3 regions of the Effusibacillus dendaii genome follow, and region 1 is predicted to be linked to each of the others. Evidence: riboswitches for the same ligand, from Rfam matches in the RefSeq annotation. Region 1 holds a riboswitch; each other region holds the start of a gene.

Region 1 (7,875 bases):
ATGGCGAAACCATTGTGATTCAGGGAGCCGGCGGTCTGGGCCTGAATGCGGCAGCCGTAGCCAAGGAGTTTGGCGCGACTGTTATCGTGATCGACGCTGTACCCGGACGTTTGGAAAAAGCAAAGCAGTTCGGAGCCGATCATCTGATCAACATGAAAGAATATGATACAACTGAAAAACGGGCCAAAGCGGTATATCAACTGACTGGCGGCAAGGGTGCCGATGTGGGAATGGAATTGACAGGTGTACCAGCCGCATTTAATGAGGGAATTCAACTCATTCGTCCCGGCGGTCGCTACGTCAGTATCGGGAATATTTCACCAGGACAAATGACTCCTTTTGATCCGGGACTGATGACCAGGAAATCGATTGAGATCATTCCGGTTGTGCGTTATGATCCCTGGTATTTGAATAAGGCATTGCAATTCCTTTCCAGGACAATCGACAAATATCCGTTTGGCGAGATGCTCGACGCGGATTTTACCCTTGAGGAAATCGGTCTTGCCCTGGACAAATCGGCCAGCCGGGAGATCACTCGGGCTTCCATTATTGCAAACCCGTAAACGAAACAGGGAGGAATTCAATTGACGGAACAATTGAAAATGTATATCGGTGGGTGCTGGGTTGGGAGCAAGTCAGGAGAAACATTTGCTACTATCAATCCGGCAACGACCGAACCGATTGCTTATGTCCCACGTGGAAACGCATCAGATATTGATATGGCTGTCCGAGCGGCACAAAACGCATTTGAAGCAAGTGAATGGAGAGATATCGTTCCGTCTGAACGGGGCCGGTTATTATTCAAAATCTCCCAACTGATTCGAGAACAGAAGAATGAGTTGGCACATTTGGAAACACTTGATACCGGAAAGCCTCTCGCACAGGCTCAGAACGATGTAGAAGTGGCAGCTCGTTATTTCGAGTATTACGCGGGGGTAGCCGACAAAATTCTCGGTGAAACGATTCCTGTACGGCCAGAAATTTTAAACTTTACGGTGCGAGAGCCACTTGGTGTAACCGCTCATATTGTACCGTGGAATTATCCGATTCAAATTGCCTCTCGCAGTCTTGCTCCGGCTCTTGCGACAGGCAACACGGCAGTTATCAAGCCGGCGGAAGACACTCCGCTTACCGCTTTGCGGTTGGCGGCAATTTGTGAGACGGTTGGAATTCCACCAGGGGTTGTTAATGTAGTGACCGGATATGGAACAGAAGCGGGAGCCGCTCTCGCTGCGCATCCGAATATTGACCATGTAACGTTTACAGGCTCCGTTACAACCGGTACTTTCGTAATGAAGGCGGCTGCCGAAAATATTAAACCCATTACGCTTGAATTAGGCGGAAAATCGCCAAACATCGTTTTTTCTGATGCTAATTTAAACGAAGCGGCGCAATGGGTGGTGCGTTCTATTATCCAAAATGCGGGCCAAACTTGTTCAGCCGGTTCCCGACTTTTAGTGGAAAGAACCATCCACGAATCATTTGTTTTGAAAGTGTCGGAACTTATGAAACAGTTGCGGATTGGTCCTGGTATTGATAATTCCGATATCGGACCTATCATATCCGAAAAACAACTGAACCGGATCGAATCGTTTATAAACCTGGCGAAACAAGAAGGTATTTCGGTGCATCTGGGTGGACAGCGGATGAAAGATGCCGGTAACGGGTTCTTCTTTGAACCGACTATCCTTGATTCGGTATCTCCCAATAGCCGCCTTGCCCAGGAAGAGATATTCGGGCCTGTTCTTGCAGTTCTGCCTTTCGATACGATTGAGGAGGCGTTATCACTTGCTAACAGTACAGAGTATGGCCTCGTGACAGGTATCTGGACATCAAACCTTGACAAAGCCCATTGGCTTGCCAACCGTGTACGCTCCGGACAGGTGTTTATCAACAACTACGGTGCCGGTGGAGGCGTGGAAATGACATTTGGCGGCTATCGAAAAAGCGGGTTTGGACGAGAAAAAGGCCTTGAGGCTCTTAAACACTATACACAGGTAAAAAATATAGCGGTCAAGATTCAGATATAAAGTTTCGGCGCCTCCTATCGACATTGTGCCAATAGGAGGCTGTTTTTTATCCTTTTCACTCACCTCGTTTCTGCTGAAAGATCCCGGGAAAAAAGACCCCACCGATGGGACGAAAGTTTGATTACCCAGAAAACAAAAGAGCCTCTCGGCCCAATTGTTTAGAACGTGTTATATACGTTTTCGCAAGTTTCGGCGGTTGGTTCATAAAAGCAGTGGAGCTTATAACGTCCCGCAAACGGCTGATTGTACCATTGCGGCGGACAAACTCCCGTTTCCGGTCGAAAATACCACAAACTGTATTTTGCCGGCCAATGTCTCTCTCCGTTAATGCACCGACGAGCCAACGCTTTTTCTCTTTCTCTTGCTTTTTGATAGAAATAGCTATGGATAACAGCCTCAAAAGCATGTGGTTGAAAAACCATTTGTGGAATGGTACGAATCCCTTTAAAATCGGAACAATTCGCTCTTATCCGGTTAATTCCTACATTTCCGACCAGCAGCATACCGAATTTGCCTTCTCCTTCCGCCTCTGCCCGGAGTAACCTTCCTAAGAGCGCAACGTCAGATGCCCTGGCTTTCACAACTGCCATAGCTTCACCCTCCTGAAGTATTCTAACGACAGGATATGTGCGCCATAGGATCTTGTTACCTGATGATCCTTTGTTCTCGCAGTTGCTGCAGCTCCTCGTCCGGCACCCCCAACTGGGACAGCACTTCATCCGTGTGCTGACCGAGCAACGGGGATCTTTTAGCCATTCCGGTTTTTCTAACACCTTTGTGCAAAACCTTCCCATGTTCGTTGGTTAGCCGCCCCCAGCATCACATACCCGTTTTTTGTACGAAACGCTTGGTACGGCGCGGATACCCGGTGACGTCCCCCGGTCGGCTGCGGGATCATTCCGTTCCCAAAGAAAGCGGCTGCCTCCCATATAAACCAAGCCAACCCGGATTTCAGCAGCGATACGTCCAGATGCTGACCCTTTCCCGTCTTCTGCTTATAAATGTAGGCGGACAAAATACTGTACAGGGCGGTCTGTCCCGCTCCAATATCAAACAGGGCAATCCCTGCTTTTACCGGCCGTTGTCCCGGCAGTCCGGTCATGCTCATCAGACCGCTCATCCCCTGCACGATCAAGTCAAAACCGCCCTGCTTCACATAGGGACCCGTTTGGCCAAACCCGGAAATCGAACAGTAAATGATGCCGGGATTCAGATGGCGGATGGTCTCATAATCGCAGTGCCGGAATACTCTCCTCCTACATCCATAGGAACGGCCCAGGCCGGACCGATCACACACTCTAAGAAAAACATGGAGGCGGTCAAACAGTATACAGCCGTATAGGGATTGGAAGTGTTGCGGCAGGTATAAGACAAATGGCCGAACCGAGCATTCCCGTTATGGCGTTATGGCCACAACTTTTCGCGCAAATTTCGTGTTTTTCGTTTTTTCCAAAATTTTGTCCGTTATGATTCCTCCTACGGTATCTCCAATCACTCCGGCAAATAAGGGGAGAGAAGCAAATAACCCCATTTTGACCAGAGAAAAGTGGCGATAATCAACGAGGTAGGTAGGCAGCCATGTTACAAAGAAATACAGACAATAATTGTAGCAGGCGTAAGCCGCCATAATGTACCACATATTGGAATTTGCCAGCAGAGTCCTCCAGGGCACTTTCGGCTTTTTCTTCGTATCAAACGGTTTATTAATATTTCCCTGTTCGTCTAAGCCCCTGATATGAGCTAATTCAGACTTGTTCACCCATTTATGTTCCTCCGGGATGTTGCGGTACACAATGAAAAAGAGGAAAGCCCAAACAAGACCTAATCAGAAAACATTTCGATCATCTCCTTCTCCGTTGAACTATAAGATAGAATGCGTGTTTTTTTGTACGATTTAACAAGCAATAACCATGCCAACTAGTTTCCGCCGCAAACGAAGCAGGTTTAGGAAGATAAAATGTTCGAAAGTGAAACGGAAGTGACTTACATAAAAAAAGCCATGACTTTTTTTCAAGTCATGGCGTTGGCGTTTGCCCCGTTATTGTTTTTTGGTCATCCAATCGGGCTTTCCGAAACCTTTAAACTGATCGTCGATCGTTTGTTCAAATTCTTTTGATTGAATGGCTGCTTTCAAATCTTTCGTAAACTGTGCGTCAAGGTCTTTCGTTTTGACTGCCAGTATATTTCGATACTCTTCCGGCATATTTTCCAATTTAATAGCGGATAAAAGATCCATCTTGGCTGCCAGTGCAAAGTTTCCCGGAACTGCCGACACATCTACTGTATCCACTGCGCGAGGAAGCTGTGCGGCTTCGAGAGGCGTAATTTTCAGGTTTTTGGGGTTTTCCGCAATGTCTTTTTCAGATGCTTTCGTAGGATCGACATCGCTTTTGATCTTAATTAAACCTACATTCTGCAGCAAAATCAGTGTTCTGGCCAAGTTGGACGGGTCATTCGCGATAGCGACCGTGCTGCCCGGCTTGATTTCGTCAAGTGATTTGTATTTCTTCGAATACAGTCCCATCGGGGCTGTTGGAACACTGATGACGGCAGAAAGATCGAGTCCTTTGTCAGCCGCAAATTTCTTTAGGTATAACGTATGTTGAAACAGGTTTGCGTCAATCGATCCATTCGCAAGGGCTAAATTCGGCTGCACGTAATCCTGAAATTCAACAACGTCTACCTTATATCCTTTCTTTTCCATAATCGGCTTAATGGCTTTTGTCACCATATCGCTGTAAGGTCCTGCTGTAGCCCCGATTTTTAACTCCTTCTTTTCGGTCGGCTGCGAGCCCTGTTGAGCTGTCGATTCGGTTTTGCCGCCGCCGCAGCCTGCCAACAAGGAAACTGACAGGCCAAGTGCTGTGATGACTTTCCATGCTTTTTTCATCTTGTTCTCTCCTACTCCTTAAAAATTTTTTATGTTTACCGCTTGTCCACTTTGTTTCTTGCCCAGTCACCCAGAAACTGAATGATTTGAACAAGTGCAATAAGGATAAGAACGGTCACCAACATGATTTCATTATCGTAACGATAATAGCCGAACCGAATGGCCAAGTCGCCAATTCCGCCGCCGCCGACAATACCGGCCATCGCGGAAAAACCCAGCAGACTGATGGCGGTGATGGTTAACCCCGCAATGATGCCGGGTCGCGCTTCTGGAAGCAATACTTCTCGGATAATGAGCCAGGGGGACGCTCCGGTTGAAATGGCCGCTTCGATTACCCCTTTATTGATCTCACGCAGGGATGATTCAACGAGACGTGCGTAAAAAGGTATCGCTGCAACTGATAATGGGACAGAAGCAGCAGTAGGGCCGATTGTGGACCCGATTAAAAATTGGGTAAATGGCAGTAAAGCAACCAGCAGTATAATGAACGGAACCGACCTGACAATATTGGCCAAGGTCCCAAGCAACAAATTGATGAACCGGTTTTCAAAAAACAAGCCTTTATCGGTCACGAACAGAAGTATTCCCAGCGGAATTCCGATAACGATCGAGATGAAAAGCGATACTCCCACCATATACATCGTGTCATTAAACGCTTTCATCAGGTCGGGCAGGAGTTCAATCACTTTATTTAAGGACATCCGCGATCACCTCCAATTCAGAAGTTCTTTCCCGTAGGAGACCGAGTGCTTTATCCACTTCTTGTGAATCACCGCTCAACTCCATAATGAATATGCCAAGCGGCACATTTTGAATATATTCGATTTTTCCGTGCAGAATATTTCCTTTTACCTTGCAGGATTGTAGAACGTCAGACACAATGCTCTCTTCCGCAATTTCGCCTTTAAATTGTATTTTCACCAGAATTCCGTGCGGATTCCGATGCTGTAAAACCTCACTGGGTAACTCAAAATGCAGAACCGTCTCGATAAACTCTCTTGTAAGAGATTGCTTCGGATTCGCAAAAATATCGTAGACATTGCCCACTTCGATAATGTCTCCTTCTTTCATGACAGCCACCCGATGGCAGATTTCTTTGATGACTTCCATCTCGTGGGTGATCAAAACGATCGTTAATCCGAGTTTTTCATTGATTTCTTTTAACAAGGCGAGTATCGATTTGGTAGTCTTCGGATCAAGAGCGGAGGTCGCTTCATCACAAAGCAAAACATGCGGGTCATTTGCCAATGCCCTTGCAATCCCCACTCTTTGTTTTTGGCCTCCGCTGAGTTGACTGGGATATTGGTCTGCCTTATCGGCTAACCCTACCAATGCAAGCAGCTCCGGCACCCGTTTTTCAATAAAGTCCTTTGACTTGTTGGCAGCTTTTAAGGCAAAAGCAACGTTTTGAAAAACGGTTCGACTGCTGTTCAGGTTAAAGTGTTGAAAAATCATGCCTATCTTTTGACGTGCTTGACGCAGTTCTTGCGTGTTTAATGTCGTCAAATCCACATCATTCAACCGCACAACTCCTGTTGTGGGTCGTTCCAACAGATTCATGCAACGTAGCAGGGAACTTTTTCCCGCCCCACTGTATCCTACAATCCCGAAAATTTCTCCCGGTTCGATCTTTAGACTTACATGGTTAACAGCAATCACTTTTCCACGTTTTGTTTGGTACTCTTTATATAAATCTACCAGTTCAATCATGGCCATACCCCCAAAATGAAAAATGCCTTTTCAACAACGAAAAGGCATGGACACGTTCTGCGATGCCTTATCTGCCAGGATCCTATCCTGCTGGAGTTAGCACCTTACCGAAAACCGGTAGGTTGCTGGACGTCATAGGGCCAGTCCCTCGGTCAGCTCTTGATAAGGATATATTAGGTTGTTTAATTTGTTAGACAAACTAATAATTATATTATTCGACAAGATTTTGCATGTCAACAGGCGGAACGGAGAATTTGTCACATTTCACGGGAAGCCGTTAAAGGTTAAGCCGTTTTTCGCGGTCTACTCGTGTATAAGTTCTGTGTAAACAACGGAATTACACGCTTGAGTTAACTGGTCTGTATACTGCCCTATCCGTTTGGAAACGGCGTTCTTATTGAATCGTTCGCCTCACTTTGCATGAAAAGAACCAACAGATTCGCATGTACGAGAAACTCGCGTTCAAAGCTGGCTCTAAACGGCAGGCTGTTTGATTCTGCTGATCCGTTGATTTTCTTTGTAAAATGCCAGAAGATCTTGCCAAAATTCACGTCTTCTGTGTCAAATAAACAACGGTAGGCCTCCGACAGGTTTTTGTATGCGGCTTCATAATCCTTCTTCTTATAACGCTCCAACGCTTTCATAAGAAAATCGGCGTGCGTATTCAGACCACGCATAATGTTATCCTTGGACTGAGGGTTTCGGGACAGGAAGAAATCAAACAGTTCCTTTTGATACTGTATAAAACGAGGTTCCACCATCTTCTTCCAGTCCTGATCGTTGCGGTCTATGTTTTTGATCGCATCTACACATAGATCAATCTGTTCGCCCCAGATTTTCTGAAACTCTTTCTTGGCATTTTGCCCATAAATCAAACCAACGGCGGATGCAAGAGAACTTGCGTTCTGCTTAAGCGCGTGGATGTCAGCCTCCAAATCTGCAGACTTCGCATGTTTTTTCATCAAATCAATCGTTAGATCAAGATGTTCCAGAAACAAATATGTAACCGAGATTTGGGCCTCCTCATCTCCCGTATTAAGTTTTACATCTTGCTTGACTTCCACCAGAGCTCCCTCTGCCGAGACATATCCAGCAGGAATGCTTGTCGTTAAAAAAGATGCCATGCTGACCGACAACAGTTTCATTTTCCAATACATCGTATCCCACTTCCCTTCATTATTTAATCTTGATTAAGGTTTAACGTCCAATTGCTCATATGCTGGCAAAGTGGGCATCATGCAATCT
Region 2 (7,875 bases), 610 kb from region 1:
GGCGAATCCAGATCGTTGTCTTCCACAAGCTGTACGAACGGACCACAGGCTTGGCTGATCACCTGCAAGCGCGGATTGATGCGGTGAATCTCTCTGGCATACGCTCCGGTTTGAACGGTGACTTCCGTACCAATAACCCCAATCCGGCCCGTTCGCGTCGCGCTGATGGCAGCCCGGCTGCCCGGTGTTATGACGCCCAGCACGGGGATTGGATAGTGTTGTGAGGCCTGTGTAAGAGCGGCAGCGGTTGCTGTATTGCAGGCAATGATGATCATTTTGACATCCTGTTGCATAAGAAAATCCATAATTTGAAACGTAAATTGCCGCACTTGTTCGGGCGGGCGATTTCCGTATGGACAGCGGGCATTATCGCCCACATACACCAAATTTTCCTGCGGCAATTGCCGAAACATTTCCTTCACCACCGTGAGTCCCCCGACCCCCGAATCGAACAAACCGATCGGCTTGTAGCTTGACACCGAAATCATCCTTTCTGACCGAGGGAATCGGTCGCTTCTAGTATACACCTGAATAGACAAACTGGCTGAAAAAAGTAAAAGACCCTACTCGTCAGTAGGGCATAACCAGGTAGTTAAATCTTTATTTCCTCCAGCCGCACCAATTCCACCACGGCCTGCGACCGTCCTTTTACATTTAGCTTTTTCATAACATTGCTGATATGATTTCGAACGGTCTTCTCGCTGATAAAAAGGACTTCCGCAATTTCTTTGGTCGTCTTGTCTTGTACCAACAACTCGAATACCTCTCGTTCACGGTTGGTGAGAAGTGATTTGCCACGTGCGTCCTTTCCCACAGACACTTCTTCGATCCCTCCTTGCTCGGGTCATGATTGACAAGGTCAAGGGATACAGTCAAATTATACTATGTCAAGTTGCATTTGTTGGTGCAGTCAGGCATCAACAATTTTAAGAAAATCTCATTCATCGCTTTATTTGAATCAAATCCAACTGTAAAAGACCTTCTGCCGGAGTGAACCGGGCAGCACCCGTTCACGAAGCAGAAGGTCTAAACAGAAGGTGTAAAGTTTATTTTCGCACGTGTAAAGCTATTTCCGCAGCCAACTGGTCAGTGCATAACGGTTAACCTGTCCGTTCATCGCCGCGATTGAGGTAGTCAGCGGGATATTTTTCGGACAAACCTGCACACAGTTTTGCGAGTTGCCGCACTCATGAATGCCGCCTTCTCCCATCAGCGCTTCCAGACGCTCATGCGAATGCATGGCACCGGTCGGATGCTCGTTGAAAAGACGGGCTTGCGAGATCGCAAACGGGCCAATAAACGAAGTTCTGTCGTTTACGTTCGGACACGCCTCAACACATGCACCGCAAGTAAAGCATTTGGACAGTTCATACGCCCATTGACGATCCCGTTCCGCCATGCGGGGACCAGGCCCCAGATCATACGTTCCGTCGATCGGAACCCAAGCCTTGACACGTTTTAACGCCTCGAACATGCGGGACCGGTCAATTACCAAGTCACGAACGACCGGGAACGTGCGAGCCGGTTTTAAACGAATCGGCTGCTCCAACTGGTCAACCAACGCGGAGCAAGCCTGGCGCGGTTTGCCGTTGATGACCATCATGCAAGCGCCGCAAATTTCTTCTAAGCAGTTGCATTCCCATGCAACCGGGGCGGTCTTTTTGCCTTGCGCGTTGACCGGATTCCGTTGAATTTCCATCAACAGGGCAATCACGTTCATGCCGGGACGCTGCGGAATTTTAAACTCTTCCGTATAAGAAACGGAATCATTCGAGTCTTGCCGCTCAATAATAACGTGAACCATTTTTTGTTCGCTCATGATTTGCTCTCCTCCTTATCCACGCTGTAGTTGCGCTCCCGCGGTGGAATCAGAGAAACATCAACATCTTCATATTCAAAAACCGGGCCGTCCGGACTATATTTCGCAATTGTCGTTTTCAGCCAGTTTGCATCATCCCGCTTCGGGAATTCCGGCTTGTAATGAGCACCGCGGGACTCATTACGGTTCAATGCGCCAATCGTGATCACGCGGGCCAACTGAAGCATGTTCCACAATTGGCGGGTAAACGGCGCCATCTGGTTTTCCCAACGGGACGTGTCTGCCATGCCGATCCGCTTGTAGCGCTCCATCAACTCGAGAATCTTTTCGTCCGTCTTTTTCAACCGGTCGTTGTGGCGGACCACCGTAACGTTGTCAGTCATCCATTGGCCCAATTCGCGGTGAATCTGGTACGGGTTTTCATTGCCGTCCATTTTGAGAATGTTTTCATACTGTTCTTCGCGTTTCTTGCGCTCTGTTTCAAACAGGTGCTGCGCTACGTCGCCGGAAGCTTTTTTCATGCCCTTAATATAATGAACTACATTCGGTCCAGCCACCATGCCGCTATAGATGGCGGACAATAGCGAGTTTGCACCCAGACGGTTTGCTCCGTGCTGCGAATAATCGCATTCGCCGACTGCAAACAATCCTTCCACATTCGTGTGCTGATCGTAGTCAACCCACAAACCGCCCATCGAATAGTGAACGGCCGGGAATATGCGCATCGGAACTTTGCGCGGATCTTCCCCGACAAATTTTTCATAAATTTCAAGGATACCGCCCAATTTGACGTTCAACACTTCTTTCGGAATATGAGAAACGTCCAGATACACCATGTTCTCGCCATTTATGCCAAGTCCCATGTCCACACAAACGTGGAAAATTTCACGAGTCGCAATATCCCGCGGAACCAGGTTTCCGTAAGCCGGATATTTTTCTTCCAAGAAGTACCATGGTTTACCGTCTTTATACGTCCATACGCGTCCGCCTTCGCCACGAGCGGATTCGGACATCAAACGCAGCTTGTCGTCGCCCGGAATGGCAGTCGGATGGATTTGAATAAACTCTCCGTTTGCGTACTTGACGCCCTGCTGATACACAGCGCTGGCAGCCGTACCGGTGTTGATGATCGAGTTTGTGGTACGACCAAAAATCAAACCAGGTCCACCCGTTGCCAAAACCACCGCATCACCGACAAAACTGTGAATTTCCATTGAACGCAAATCCTGCGCTACAATACCTCGACAAGTTCCTTCCTCGTCCTGTACCATCGACAGGAATTCCCAGCCCTCATATTTTTGAACCAGTCCGGCCGCCTCAAAGCGACGAACCTGCTCATCCAGCGCGTACAGCAATTGCTGGCCAGTTGTCGCACCGGCAAACGCCGTTCTGTGGTGTTTTGTGCCCCCAAAGCGGCGGAAGTCCAACAATCCTTCCGGTGTACGGTTAAACATAACGCCCATCCGGTCCAACAGGTGAATAATGCCGGGAGCCGCTTCACACATTGCCAGAACAGGCGGCTGGTTTGCCAAAAAGTCACCGCCGTAAACCGTGTCGTCAAAATGTTCCCACGGGGAGTCTCCTTCCCCTTTTGTATTGACCGCTCCGTTAATACCGCCTTGCGCGCAAGCGGAGTGCGAACGTTTAACGGGAACTAGTGAAAAAAGATCAACAGGCACGCCTTCTTCCGCAATTTTGATGGTTGTCATCAAACCGGACAAGCCGCCGCCCACAACTATAACTCGTTGACTCATTGTTCTGCCCCTCCTTTACGCTCCAGGATATTTAAACGCAACCAAAGCGCTAACTCCAAGGAATGAAATTACCACCCAAATACCGCTCATAACATACGCCGATACGCGCTGCGAGCGGGGACCTACTGTCAAACCCCAGTGAATCAGGAAACTCCAGAGGCCGTTTGCAAAATGGAAAGCGGCCGCTACAACCCCAATGATCATAAACCAGAATGTGAACGGACTGTTGACAAGCGTTGCCACCATATCGAAGCTGGGAGCATTTCCGCTGAAACGGGTTGTCCACAAATGATAAACAACAAAAATAAACGTGATAACGCCTGTAATACGCTGCCAAACAAACATCTGGTTGCGGAACCAAGAAAACTGACCGACATTGTATCCGGAAGTAAACGCGATAAACATCCCATAAACGCCATGATACAGGAGCGGCAGAAAAATAAAGATCGTTTCTACCACAGGCAGAAACGGGATCCCGGCAATATCTGCCACCGCTTGGTTATAATGATCCGCCCCGCCTCTGGCTTTTGCGTTCGTAAATAAGTGAAAAAGCAAAAAAAGGCCTACTGGCAACACGCCCAATAACGAATGCAACCTTCGGAACCAAAAATCTTTTTGTTGTTGTACCACTGAGTTCTGGTCCTCCCTCCGAAATTCCACTTGTAATCTGCTTTCCTTAAAATTTTCACCATGCTGACAAGACTGTTCTTCTCTGCTAACATGTGCCCCCTTTTATCTATAAACAATCCTTACCAATCAAATACACAAGAAAATATTCGCACTTATTTACAGATGTGTCAAGAATGTAACAATTGTTTTTCAGCAAAAAACAGCCTTCACAGACATATTCAGCGGTCTTTCCTAAATTGGGCAAAATAGCAAAAATATATGCGGGCTTATCGCCCGCATCGTTTGTTATCTGTTTTTTTCCAAAAACCCTCCGACCCATTCATTCATAATCTCAAATTCAATTAAAAATCCATCATGTCCGTATACAGAACGGATTTCCCGGTATTCGACCGATTTCTCTTTTGCTTTCAGCAATTCGTATGTTCCAACCATCTCGCTAGCCGGAAACAAAAAGTCCGAATCAATGCCTATCATTAAAGATTTCGCTTCGATCTGTTCCAAAACCGATTCGTAGGGAGCGCGGCCACGTGAAATATCATGCAGATCCATCGACTTGAGCAGATACAAGTACGAATTGGCATCAAACCGTTTGACCAGCTTCGACCCCTGATAACTCAAATATTGTTCCACTTGAAACTGAGACTCCATCGCATACGGATCGTCGCTCGACACCATCGACAACCCAAACCGTTCCTCATATAACTCGAAGCTGCGGTACGTAATCATGCCTAAACGGCGGGCCAAATTCAACCCTTTTTCGGGAAACGAGCGACCGTAATAATCGCCGTTATGCCAATCCGGATCGTTTAGAATTGCCTGCTTCATCACATTGTTGAAGGCAATGCCCATCGAGGAAAAACGGGTGCATGTCGCAATCGGAATATAGGTTTCCATCATCTGCGGATAACTGACCGCCCATTCGTAAACCTGCATGCCGCCCATGGAACCGCCAATTACTGAAAACAAGCGGTCGATGCCAAAACTTTTGACGAGATAATACTGTGCCTGCACCATATCCCGTATGGTAACAACGGGAAATCGCATGCCATAAGGCTTCCCGTCTGCCGGATTCACTGAGGCGGGTCCGCTGGAACCGGAACACCCCCCCAGCACGTTAGCGCAAATCATGAAGTAACGGTCTGTATCAAGCGCTTTGCCAGGACCAATCAAACCATCCCACCAGCCAGGGTTGCCGCTCGTGCTGCCCGCATGAGAATCCCCTGTCAGCGCATGACAAACCAGAATCGCGTTATCCTTTTGCTCATTCAGCGTTCCGAATGTTTCGTAAACCAGAACAGCATTGCGCAACCATTGTCCGCTTTGCAACATCATATCCGGCAACTGGAATTCCCTTCGGGCGACTTCTTCAAGTTGAACGGCCATGCGATCACCTCGCCTTCCCTCTAGAATGCAACTGTCATAGTCCGTAATAAAAAAACAATTAACAATAAAAAAAGCCCTCCGCAAGAGGGGGCTTTATTGTCGCACCACCTCTTATCTGCCAGAATACCAATGATTCTGCAGGAATTGGCACCAAGAATCGAAACGATCCGTTCCGTACGATTCCGGTTGCCGGGCTTCATCGGGCCAGTCCCTCCGCCACTCTAGATAAGAGTTCACCTATTTCGTTCAGAAAATCTTGAAACGAGTGTAACACGCTGCCGCACAAAACGTCAAGACAGATCGGAAGCCCCAGACATTCTGCATGCACCGCTCACCGTGGTTGTCCATTTCGCATGCATATGCTACTTTTGATGAAAATCCACTGCAAAGAAATCTTGGGAGATGATTGCGATGTTCAGAGAATTCAAGAAGTTCGCCGTACAGGGAAACGTGTTGGATCTGGCGATCGGGGTCATCATTGGCGGCGCTTTCGGAAAAATCGTCACATCGCTGGTCAACGACATCATCATGCCGCCGATCGGCTTACTGCTGGCAAAAGTCGATTTCGGCAATCTGTATATCAATTTATCTGACAGGCATTATGCTAGTTTGGCAGAGGCCAAAGCAGCTGGTGCCCCGACCCTCAACTATGGACAGTTCCTCAATAACGTGCTTGATTTTCTGATTGTTTCGTTCATCATCTTTCTGGCGGTTCGCCAGATCAACCGTTTTCACCGCAGAGAGGAAGAGGCCCCTACCACCAAACAATGTCAGTTTTGCATCAGTGAGATTCCTTTGAAAGCGACGCGTTGTCCGAATTGTACTTCCAATCTGAGTGAGTAAGTAATTGAATATATGAAGTCATTAACGAGGAAAACATCAACTTCAGTTTCGGGAAACTGAAGTTACAGAAACGCATGAATCAGAAATAGAACTGCAAAAGCCAATCCGAATCGCAAATGCCATTTTCGGTCCATTCTTCGATATCTGAACAACCCGGATATTGGAACAGGCAGAAGAACCAATAAAGCAAGAAATCCGCTAAGGTAATAGAAATCAAACGTAAAACCGTAAAGAAAAGCCCCAGCCACATGAAGAACGATCAGCCCGATGGCCAGGATAGCAATCGGAGTATGGTACGCACGAGTAAACCGGGACAAAGAAATCATCCATTTCTTGAGGATATCCCAACGATTTGCCAGCCGCTTTTGAACAATCAACGCAAATATATAGTTTGCCAGAACAAAGAAAAGGGCAATTCGAGCCAACGAACCGTAATTTTTAAATAAAAATTTAAACTGACGCGTATGAAAGTCATTCGGCAGGATATGATACATTTTCCAGATGCCCATCAAAATGATTACCACCGCTAAAACAATCGCTAAAAATCCCCTTCTGCGTTCCTTTATATTTTGAATCCAAGGCTTATGTATCGCTTGAGACATTTTTTCACCTTTGCTTTCTTCGTAATTTTTAGTCAAACAGCAAAAAATCAGTTGTATATCATTTTTTACAACAGGATGATTAAAAAACAGTTAAATTGTTTACAGGCAAGGAAAACCGGCTTGGAAAAGATTCCATAGCCGGTTTCCGCGATATTGTCACTATTGATTTTATCTTGCTTACTTCGCCACCGTGGCCACTTCCACCGAGTCCAAGTTGAACGCGGTGTGCAGCACCTGCACCGCTTTGTGCACTTCGTTGGCATCGATCACACAGGAAACCTTGATTTCCGATGTGCTGACCATCTTGATCTCAATGTTGTTTTCCGTCAGCGTTCTGAACATCTGAGCCGCCACACCCGGATTGCTGATCATGCCGGCTCCAACGATCGACACTTTCGCCACACCCTGTTCGCTAATGACTTCCTGCGCCCCCAGCCTGGATTGCAAATCGTTCAACACTTCCAACGCGCGGTCCAGATCGTTTTTGGCTACGGTAAAGGAAATGTCCGTACAGTCGTTTTGCACAACGCTTTGCACGATAATATCGACATTGACGCTTTCCTGGCCCAACGTTTCAAAAACGGTCTGCAGATTTTCCAGACGATTTGGCACGCATACCAATGCCACTTTTGCTACATTCAGATCATGCGCGATGCCGCGCACTGCAATCCCTTTTTCCATAACGGCCTCCTCTTTCACCAATGTTCCCGGATTTGTAGTAAAGCTCGAACGAACCATCAACGGCACATTGTACTGTTTCGCGTATTCGACGGCGCGCGGATGCAGCACGGCCGCCCCCAGATTGGCCAGTTCCAGCATCTCGTCATACGAGATTTCCGGAATC
Region 3 (7,875 bases), 940 kb from region 1:
TCTGGGGCAGGGCAATCCTGATTTGCCGACACCTGCCCATATTGTGGAATCCATGCGGGAAGCGGTACTCGATCCAAAAACGCACCGCTATTCGCCGTTTTCCGGGCTGCTCGAACTGAAAGAGGCAGTTGCCGACTGGTATAGAATGGAATGCGACGTTTCGCTTGAACCGGAGACAGAAGTGGCTATCTTGTTTGGCGGAAAAGTCGGCTTGGTTGAGATTAGTCAATGTTTGTTAAACAAAGGCGACGTATGTCTGGTTCCCGATCCCGGTTACCCGGATTATTGGTCAGGCGTGGCGATGAGCGGCGGTGAAATGGTGATGATGCCGCTTTTGCGGGAAAACGATTTTCTGCCCGATTATTCCAGTCTGCCGGACGATGTGCTGCGGCGGGCAAAATTGATGTTTTTAAACTATCCGAGCAACCCCACGTCTGCAACCGCACCGGAATCGTTTTTTCAGGAAACGGTGGCGTTGGCGGAGAAACACCAGATTGTAGTGGCACACGATTATGCGTACGGGGCGATCGGCTTTGACGGTTTGAAACCGGTGTCGTTCCTGCAGGCGCCGGGTGCAAAAGAAGTTGGGGTCGAATTTTACACGATGTCCAAAACATACAATATGGCCGGCTGGCGGGTAGGCTTTGCAGTTGGCAATAAAGAGATTATCTCGTTGCTCAATCTGATCCAGGACCATTACTTTGTGTCTTTGTTTCCGGCCATCCAGCGGGCATCGATCACGGCATTGCGTTCTTCGCAGGACTGTGTAAGAGAATTGGTGAACGTGTATCAGCGTCGGCGTAATGTATTTATCGGCGGACTGCGCGAGCTCGGTTGGGACGTGATAGAGCCGAAAGGTTCTTTCTTTACCTGGATTCCGATTCCGAATGGCATGAGTTCGATCGAATTTGCCGATCTGGCACTGGAACGGGCGTATGTGGTGGTAGCCCCCGGTATTGGATTTGGCAAAAGCGGCGAGGGATATGTGCGCGTAGGACTTTTGGATTCGGAAGAACGCCTGCGGGAAGCTGTTGAGCGGTTGGGGAAGATCGTATATTGATTCCTGCCGTTTTCTATTGTACATTTAAAATTAAAATAAAAAACTCTTATCACGAGCAGGCTGAGGGACTGGCCCGATGAAGCCCGGCAACCGGACATATTTTGGCGACGGATCGGCAGCAACTGGAATTCCGTTAGACAGGGTGTCCACGGTGCTAACTCCTGCAGAATCGTTTGGTTCTGAGAGATGAGAGGCGCGATAACGACTAGCGATACGCCTCTTTTCAAAGGATAGAGGCGTTTTTGTTTCACTGTCGGAAAGTATAACTTTGAAGCGTGCGATAGTATAGAGGAAGGCCGACTATAAGCGCGACATCCGTGTCGGTCGACGAAAACGCAACGTCCATGTTGCATCGTCGACACCAGACCATCCATGGTCGTCGCAACGTCGGCATCAGCGCATCCATGCGCAAGACAACGAGGCTTTCGCCTACACCAAAGGCTTGGCGAAAGCCAAGTTTTCTTTAGGGTGCGGAGCGGCGAATGCTTTATCAGTTTGCCAGAAAGGGGAGGTTGTTATGGGGGATTGGGTGTCTGACGATTATGTAATGGCTTCTTATCTGGTGCACCAGCAGGCGGGCGATTTTTATAAAAAAGCGCAGGGGATTGCGGTGGGACTTACAGTCGGTTCCTGGACGGATCTGCCTGCTGAACGGCAAGAACAGATGAAAAAACACCTCGGGCAGGTGGTATCTGTCGAAGAGCTGGGGGAAGACGAGGCGGGGAATCGAAAGGCGATTTTGCAAATCGGGTACCCGGTATGCAACTTTACGGCTGAAATTCCCGCGTTGTTGACTACTGTATTCGGCAAGCTGTCGATGGACGGGATGATCAAGCTGGTCGATCTGCAGTTTCCGGAATCGTTTGTAAAACAGTTTCCGGGACCGAAATACGGCATCGAAGGAATCCGGCAGCGGTTAGGTGTATATGACCGGCCGCTGTTAATGTCGATTTTCAAATCGTGCATCGGCTACGAGACGAAAACATTGGCGGAACTGTTTTATCAGCAGGCGATCGGCGGCGTTGATCTTGTGAAAGATGATGAAATTTTCTTTGATGATACGTATGCCCCGTTTGAGCGACGAATCGAAGCGTGTGCGAAAGAGGCGGAAAGGGCTTACTCTGTTACGGGCAAAAAGGTGTTGTATGCGGCCAATTTGACCGGACCGGTTACGGAAATCGTGGAAAAAGCGAAACGGGCTGTTGAGGCAGGCGCCAGTGCCCTTCTGTTGAATGTGTTGGCATATGGATATGATGTGTTGCACAGATTGGCGGGAGATCCGGCCGTTACAGTTCCGATCATGGCGCATCCCGCCTTGTCGGGTGCTGTGTATCCAGCGCCACAGTACGGTATACGAGCCAGCGTTCTGCTGGGGAAACTGATGCGAATGGCAGGGGCTGATTTTGTGCTGTATCCTTCCGCCTATGGTTCGGTTGCCATGGAACGCACAGAGACGTTGGCGATTGCAGACGAATTGCGCATGGATGCGTTTGCCCTCAAACGGTCGTTCCCTGTCCCTTCCGCAGGGATTCATCCTGCGTTGGTGCCGCAGCTGTATGAGGATCTCGGAAATGATCAAATCGTCAACGCGGGTGGCGGCATTCACGGGCATCCGGACGGATCGGCAGCCGGCGGGCGGGCGTTTGTGGCAGCGATTGAAGCGGTCCTAAAAGGCCGAACACTTGCTGAAGCAGCAACCGAAAGTGATGAACTGGCGAAGGCACTCCAGTTGTGGGGAGGCAAGTAAATTGGGAGATGGCAATCAGATTTTTAGCAAGCAAATGGTCGTTTTTTGTGACTTTGACGGGACGATTACCGAACGAGATATGATCATTTCCGTAATGGAGCGGTTTGCACCGGATGGATGGGAATTAACGAAGGACGATATTTTATCGCAACGAATTTCGGTGCAGGAAGGGGTTGGCAGACTGTTTTCCATGATTCCCTCCGGCCAGCGGGATGAACTGGTTGCATATGCAAAACAGACGGCAAGAATCCGTGAAGGATTTGGCGAGTTTGTCGAATATTGCCGTGGAAATAATGTGGAACTGTTGGTGACAAGCGGCGGCATCGATTTTTTTGTGGAGCCGATTTTGGCACCTTACCAAATCTCGCAAATCTACTGCAATCAAGCAGACTTTTCGGATGAGACGATTCGCATTTTGTGGCCGCATGATTGTGACGACAAATGTGACGGGGGTTGCGGGATGTGTAAACCTTCGGTTATGCGAAAGTATCCGGCCGATCGATTTACACGCCTTGTGATTGGGGACAGTATCACCGATCTGAAAGCGGCGAGACAGGCCGATTTTGTGATTGCACGTTCCTTTTTGCTGGACAGGTGCAGAGAAGAAGGACTCACGCTTGCGCCGTTTACCGATTTTGGGGACGTTAAAGCATGCATTGAACGATTGTTGCAATTGGGGGTGTCCGCATGACAGACTATCAATTCTATCAGGAAGACCGGATTCAAATTGCGAGGCAATTAAAAGAGATTGCGGACAATTTTACGCAAAAAGGGTGGCTGCCGGCGACGGCGGGCAATCTGTCGATTAAACTGAGCGACGATCCGTTGGTTTTCGGTGTGACCGCGAGCGGCAAAGATAAGGAAAGTTTGCAACTGGACGATATTTTGGCGGTTGATCAGGAGTGCAAACCGATCGAACCAACCCGGCTGCGCCCGTCTGCCGAGACCCTTATTCACTCGAAAATCTATCAGTTAACAGACGCAGGATCAGTACTGCATGTACACACGGTATATAACAACCTGATTTCAGAGCTGTACTTCCACGAAGGGAACGTTACGTTGTCCCAGATGGAGCTTATCAAGGGCCTGGGTATATGGGAAGAGGGGGCCGTTATCGAAGTTCCAATCATTGAGAACTTTGCGGACATTCCCAGATTGGCAGATGAAATTGGTAACCGATTGGACCCACGGGTTCCTGGTGTGCTGATCCGCAAACATGGCATTTACGCATGGGGGCGAACTCCGTTTGAAGCGAAACGTCATGTGGAAGCTCTTGAGTTTTTGTTTCACTATCAGTTTTTGTGGGTATCGGTAACAAGAAACGGTTCGTTGCCGCTGGCGGTTCCGCCAATTGCGACTGCGCTGTAAATTATCTATTAAATAAATTCATATTCTGGGGAGGAAAATCGTATGGCACAAATTCGTTTTCACGAAACAAATGAAAGAATTGAAAATCCGGATGCAGTCGAGGCCTATCTGGAAGAGCAAGGCATTATCTATGAAAAATGGGATATTTCCCGGCTGCAGGGCAATCTCAAGGAAGAGTACGCGCTGACGGACGAACAGAAATCAGAAATTCTTGCGTTGTTTAAACCGGAAGTCGATGCGCTGTCAGCCAAAAGAGGATATAAGTCGGCCGACATTGTGGTGTTGTCTGATAAAACTCCCAATTTGGATCAACTGCTTGACATGTTCAAGAAAGAGCATCATCACAGTGAGGACGAAGTCCGCTTCATCGTAGACGGTCACGGCATCTTCGCGATCAAAGGTCCGAAAGACGGCGTGTTCTTTGATGTAGAACTGGAAGCGGGCGACCTGATTTCTGTACCGAACGGCACCCGTCACTGGTTTACCCTGATGGATGACCGCAAGGTGAAGGCGATCCGGATTTTCGAATCGACCGAAGGCTGGGCGGCGATCTTTGAGGAGCAGACGGCGTAAGGGGAAAGTGAATAGCTAAGAAACATCATCAAAGCGGACGCAGCTCTAAAATCAAACGGTACAGTTTGATGAAAGCAGCAGTCCGCTCTGGTGGGTTTAAATTAAACAACTCAGTTACAACTCGTTACAAAGTAAATGAAAACGCAGTGACACCTATAACCGAGACAAATTACAACTCATCATGAGAGAAGGTGTGCATTCTGTCTGATACGCCTATACCTTAAATTTCATTACAATTTTCTGAAGTTCCTCTGCCATTTGCGCCAGTGCATTTGCTGAAGCAGTGATTTCTTCCATTGTGGCCAGTTGTTCTTCCGATGCCGCTGAAACATTCTGTGCACCCGCTGCGGTAGATTCTGTGATTTCGGAAATCGTATCTATTGATTTAATTACTTGTTGTGAGTTTGTAGACATTTGCTTTGATGCGGCGGATACTTCTTGCATCTGGGAACTAACATCTGTAATAGAGTGTCCAATCTGTTCAAACGATTCCCCAGCCAAGTTAACGGCTGTGATACCTTCCGATACTTCCTTTGTGCCTCTTTCCATCGATTCAACGGCTTTATTCGTTTCTTCTTGAATTGTTGCAATTAATTCAGAGATTTGTTGTGCCGAGATAGATGATTGTTCGGCAAGTTTGCGTACTTCATCAGCCACCACTGCAAATCCACGACCGTGCTCTCCCGCACGTGCAGCCTCAATGGCAGCGTTAAGTGCCAGAAGATTGGTTTGGGAAGCAATACTGGTAATTGCCTCTACAATTTGCCCAATCTCTTGAGAGCGTTCTCCAAGCCCCGTGATAACCTTGGCCAATCCACTTACAGTATTTTGAATCGAGTTCATTTGACTGATTGCGGTTCGGATTGCCTGGTTGCCTTCTTCTACCCAAAGTATTACAAAACTTGTGTTTTCGGGAGACATTGGATCTGCCGGCCAGGCTATTGTATGTGATCCTGAGAAGATCGAAGAAGCGGATTATGTCTTTGTTGAGTCAACTTACGGCAATCGCCTTCACCCGCCTGTTGCGGAGCGCAGTGAACAACTTCTTGCCATAATTCGAGCGGCACAAAAGGATAACGGATTGGTGATTATTCCCGCGTTTGTGTTCTTTTTGATCGTATGGATCATCCGATTCCTTGAACGGATTTCGACACGCAGCAACAAAATTCAAGTGACAACTGGACAAAACGATGTATGGGTGGTTGATCCAGACAGGAATAAGATTTCAGTCTATCGCCTGAATCCGGAAACAAATCAAATTGAATAAGTGGCGAATCGCAGTTTATAACAGGGTGTGCGGGCTGTACTCAGAAGATCGTATTTTCTCCATATAAACCAGGGTCAAGTTGGCTCCTATGGGAACCGTCTTGAACTAGCGATATCCCAATTTTTGATAGAGAGTGATGTTTTTCCCGCTTCTGGAGATTGAGAAATGCCCTGACTTTGTTCCGTCACGGGCATTTTAGTTATGCAATTTACTTATAAAACTTAGGCACGATAGTCAATCTTTTGCCCTTTTCCGGTGTCGATATCGGGACCTTTTCCCGTATCGATATCGCCGTCGTGATCGGGATCGACATTTTGAACGGCATGCTGTTGCTGCTGAGCGTTTTGAGCTTGATGAACTTGCGGCTGTCTGTAAATAGCGGCTGCCGAATAACCGGTTGCTCCTGATACGTTCATCGTGTAGCCCTCCTTCCATATGTTTCATATTGCCTTACTCTTTTAGTATAGGGACGGATGATGAGAAATAAATGAGAATGAAATTAAAATTGTGTATTTAAGTTTCGCTGACATCGGAAGCAGGTTCTTCCCGGCGAGCCGGTTTCACCTTTAAATACACCATTAGAATCAGCGCCAACGCAATCACCGCCAAGCTTGTCCATTGGGCGGCTGTCATGCCAAGCGTGCGGGGGGAGTCGCCGCGCAGGAATTCAAGTAAGAAGCGACCCGCCGAGTAAAGAATATTGTAAAACAGAAAAAGATAGCCGGTGGGAAGCTTTCGCTGTTTCAAAAACAGCAGCAGCGCAAAAACCACCATATCCCACTGCCCTTCCCACACTTCAGCAGGAAATAAAGGTTGAGAACCGTACGTATCATAGGCGAATGTCCCGGGGGGATAGACAAGCCCATAATTTCCCCCGGTCGGAGAGCCGAACGCGTCTCCGTTCATCAGACAGGCGGCTCTGCCGATTCCCTGCCCAAAAATAATGCCCGGCGCCATTACATCCGCTAAATCCCAAAACGGTACCCTGTATCTCCAGGTATATAAGAGGCCAGCGGCAAATCCGCCGACCAGTCCGCCTTGAATCGACATTCCCCCATGCCAGAGGGCAATGATCTCGGCCGGATGCTGGGAATAATAGCCCCAATCGAAAAACAGCACCTGCCATACGCGGGCCCCAATGATGGCGCCGAGAATTGTATAAAAAGCGATGCCGGATATATGCGCTTCGTATTTTCCTTCCCGCCGCGCGAAGTAAGTGGCGACACCAATCCCCAGCAAAATGGAGATGGCCACGATTAGACCGTAGGAACGGACAGGAAAGTCTCCGATATAAAATAAGATTGGTCTCATTTGAGTTCCGTCCTTTTCAGGTATTTGAATGTCTTGAACTTTCTCTGCAAAGATTTTACCATAAGATTGCAGAGGGTTCTTGTGAATTTTCCATTTTTTTTTTCGGGAGGGGTTGCCATGCGGGTGCATGTGGAAGAACAAGCGGTGGAATATATTAAACGGCGCAATTGGGCCATTCATCTTGAGCTCCCCACAAATACGGGAACGTGCTGAGGAAGTGTTCAATTTGCCCCGTCCGTGCGGCTGGGCGAACCTCGTTTCAAGCAGAACCTTTATGAGAAGCAAGAACAGGGTGAAATTACGGTTTATATACCGAAACGGATCAATCAAGAAAACTTGAGCATCGGATTAAATCGTTTTCTCGGTCTGCCTTATTTGGTGATTCGCGGCTGGCGACCGATCGGTATTTGAAGACAGGGGGCACGAAAGAAATGGAAGATCGGCAATCGGTCGCTCTGAAGGAATGGGCAGTAGCGATTCAAGCGCTGGAAGCGGGAAAACAAACCATTTTGCTGCGAAAAGGCGGCATACGCGAAGAAACGAGAGATT

Evidence for each region. A riboswitch is a leader RNA that binds a small molecule or an ion and turns the genes downstream of it on or off. The one in region 1 is predicted to bind S-adenosylmethionine.
Region 2: linked by a shared signal. The riboswitch ahead of metX (homoserine O-acetyltransferase MetX) and the one ahead of skT53_RS02650 (methionine ABC transporter ATP-binding protein) in region 1 are both predicted to bind S-adenosylmethionine.
Region 3: linked by a shared signal. The riboswitch ahead of skT53_RS07865 (2,3-diketo-5-methylthiopentyl-1-phosphate enolase) and the one ahead of skT53_RS02650 (methionine ABC transporter ATP-binding protein) in region 1 are both predicted to bind S-adenosylmethionine.

The regions. Positions count from the first base shown of each region.
Region 1 covers NZ_AP023366.1:504,824-512,698, reverse strand. Annotated here, with positions in the region: gene skT53_RS02685 (zinc-binding dehydrogenase) at 1-563, shown strand, start outside; gene skT53_RS02680 (aldehyde dehydrogenase family protein) at 603-2,030, shown strand; gene skT53_RS02675 (cell wall hydrolase) at 2,189-2,620, opposite strand; gene skT53_RS02670 (CoA transferase) at 2,797-3,327, opposite strand; partial or broken gene skT53_RS02665 (MFS transporter) at 3,427-3,840, opposite strand; gene skT53_RS02660 (MetQ/NlpA family ABC transporter substrate-binding protein) at 4,069-4,920, opposite strand; gene skT53_RS02655 (methionine ABC transporter permease) at 4,956-5,621, opposite strand; gene skT53_RS02650 (methionine ABC transporter ATP-binding protein) at 5,608-6,630, opposite strand; SAM riboswitch class I at 6,695-6,799, opposite strand; gene skT53_RS02645 (hypothetical protein) at 7,002-7,787, opposite strand.
Region 2 covers NZ_AP023366.1:3,346,539-3,354,413, reverse strand. Annotated here, with positions in the region: gene racE (glutamate racemase) at 1-479, opposite strand, end outside; gene skT53_RS17795 (helix-turn-helix domain-containing protein) at 593-820, opposite strand; gene sdhB (succinate dehydrogenase iron-sulfur subunit) at 1,067-1,819, opposite strand; gene sdhA (succinate dehydrogenase flavoprotein subunit) at 1,816-3,573, opposite strand; gene skT53_RS17780 (succinate dehydrogenase cytochrome b558 subunit) at 3,589-4,203, opposite strand; gene metX (homoserine O-acetyltransferase MetX) at 4,489-5,586, opposite strand; SAM riboswitch class I at 5,695-5,818, opposite strand; gene mscL (large conductance mechanosensitive channel protein MscL) at 5,998-6,429, shown strand; gene skT53_RS17765 (hypothetical protein) at 6,492-7,031, opposite strand; gene skT53_RS17760 (aspartate kinase) at 7,209-7,875, opposite strand, start outside.
Region 3 covers NZ_AP023366.1:1,442,693-1,450,567, reverse strand. Annotated here, with positions in the region: gene skT53_RS07870 (pyridoxal phosphate-dependent aminotransferase) at 1-1,060, shown strand, start outside; SAM riboswitch class I at 1,104-1,253, shown strand; gene skT53_RS07865 (2,3-diketo-5-methylthiopentyl-1-phosphate enolase) at 1,578-2,807, shown strand; gene skT53_RS07860 (2-hydroxy-3-keto-5-methylthiopentenyl-1-phosphate phosphatase) at 2,842-3,498, shown strand; gene skT53_RS07855 (methylthioribulose 1-phosphate dehydratase) at 3,495-4,175, shown strand; gene skT53_RS07850 (1,2-dihydroxy-3-keto-5-methylthiopentene dioxygenase) at 4,218-4,748, shown strand; partial or broken gene skT53_RS07845 (methyl-accepting chemotaxis protein) at 4,962-5,627, opposite strand; gene skT53_RS07840 (hypothetical protein) at 5,653-6,015, shown strand; gene skT53_RS07835 (hypothetical protein) at 6,237-6,431, opposite strand; gene lgt (prolipoprotein diacylglyceryl transferase) at 6,529-7,326, opposite strand; gene skT53_RS07825 (DUF1802 family protein) at 7,758-7,875, shown strand, end outside.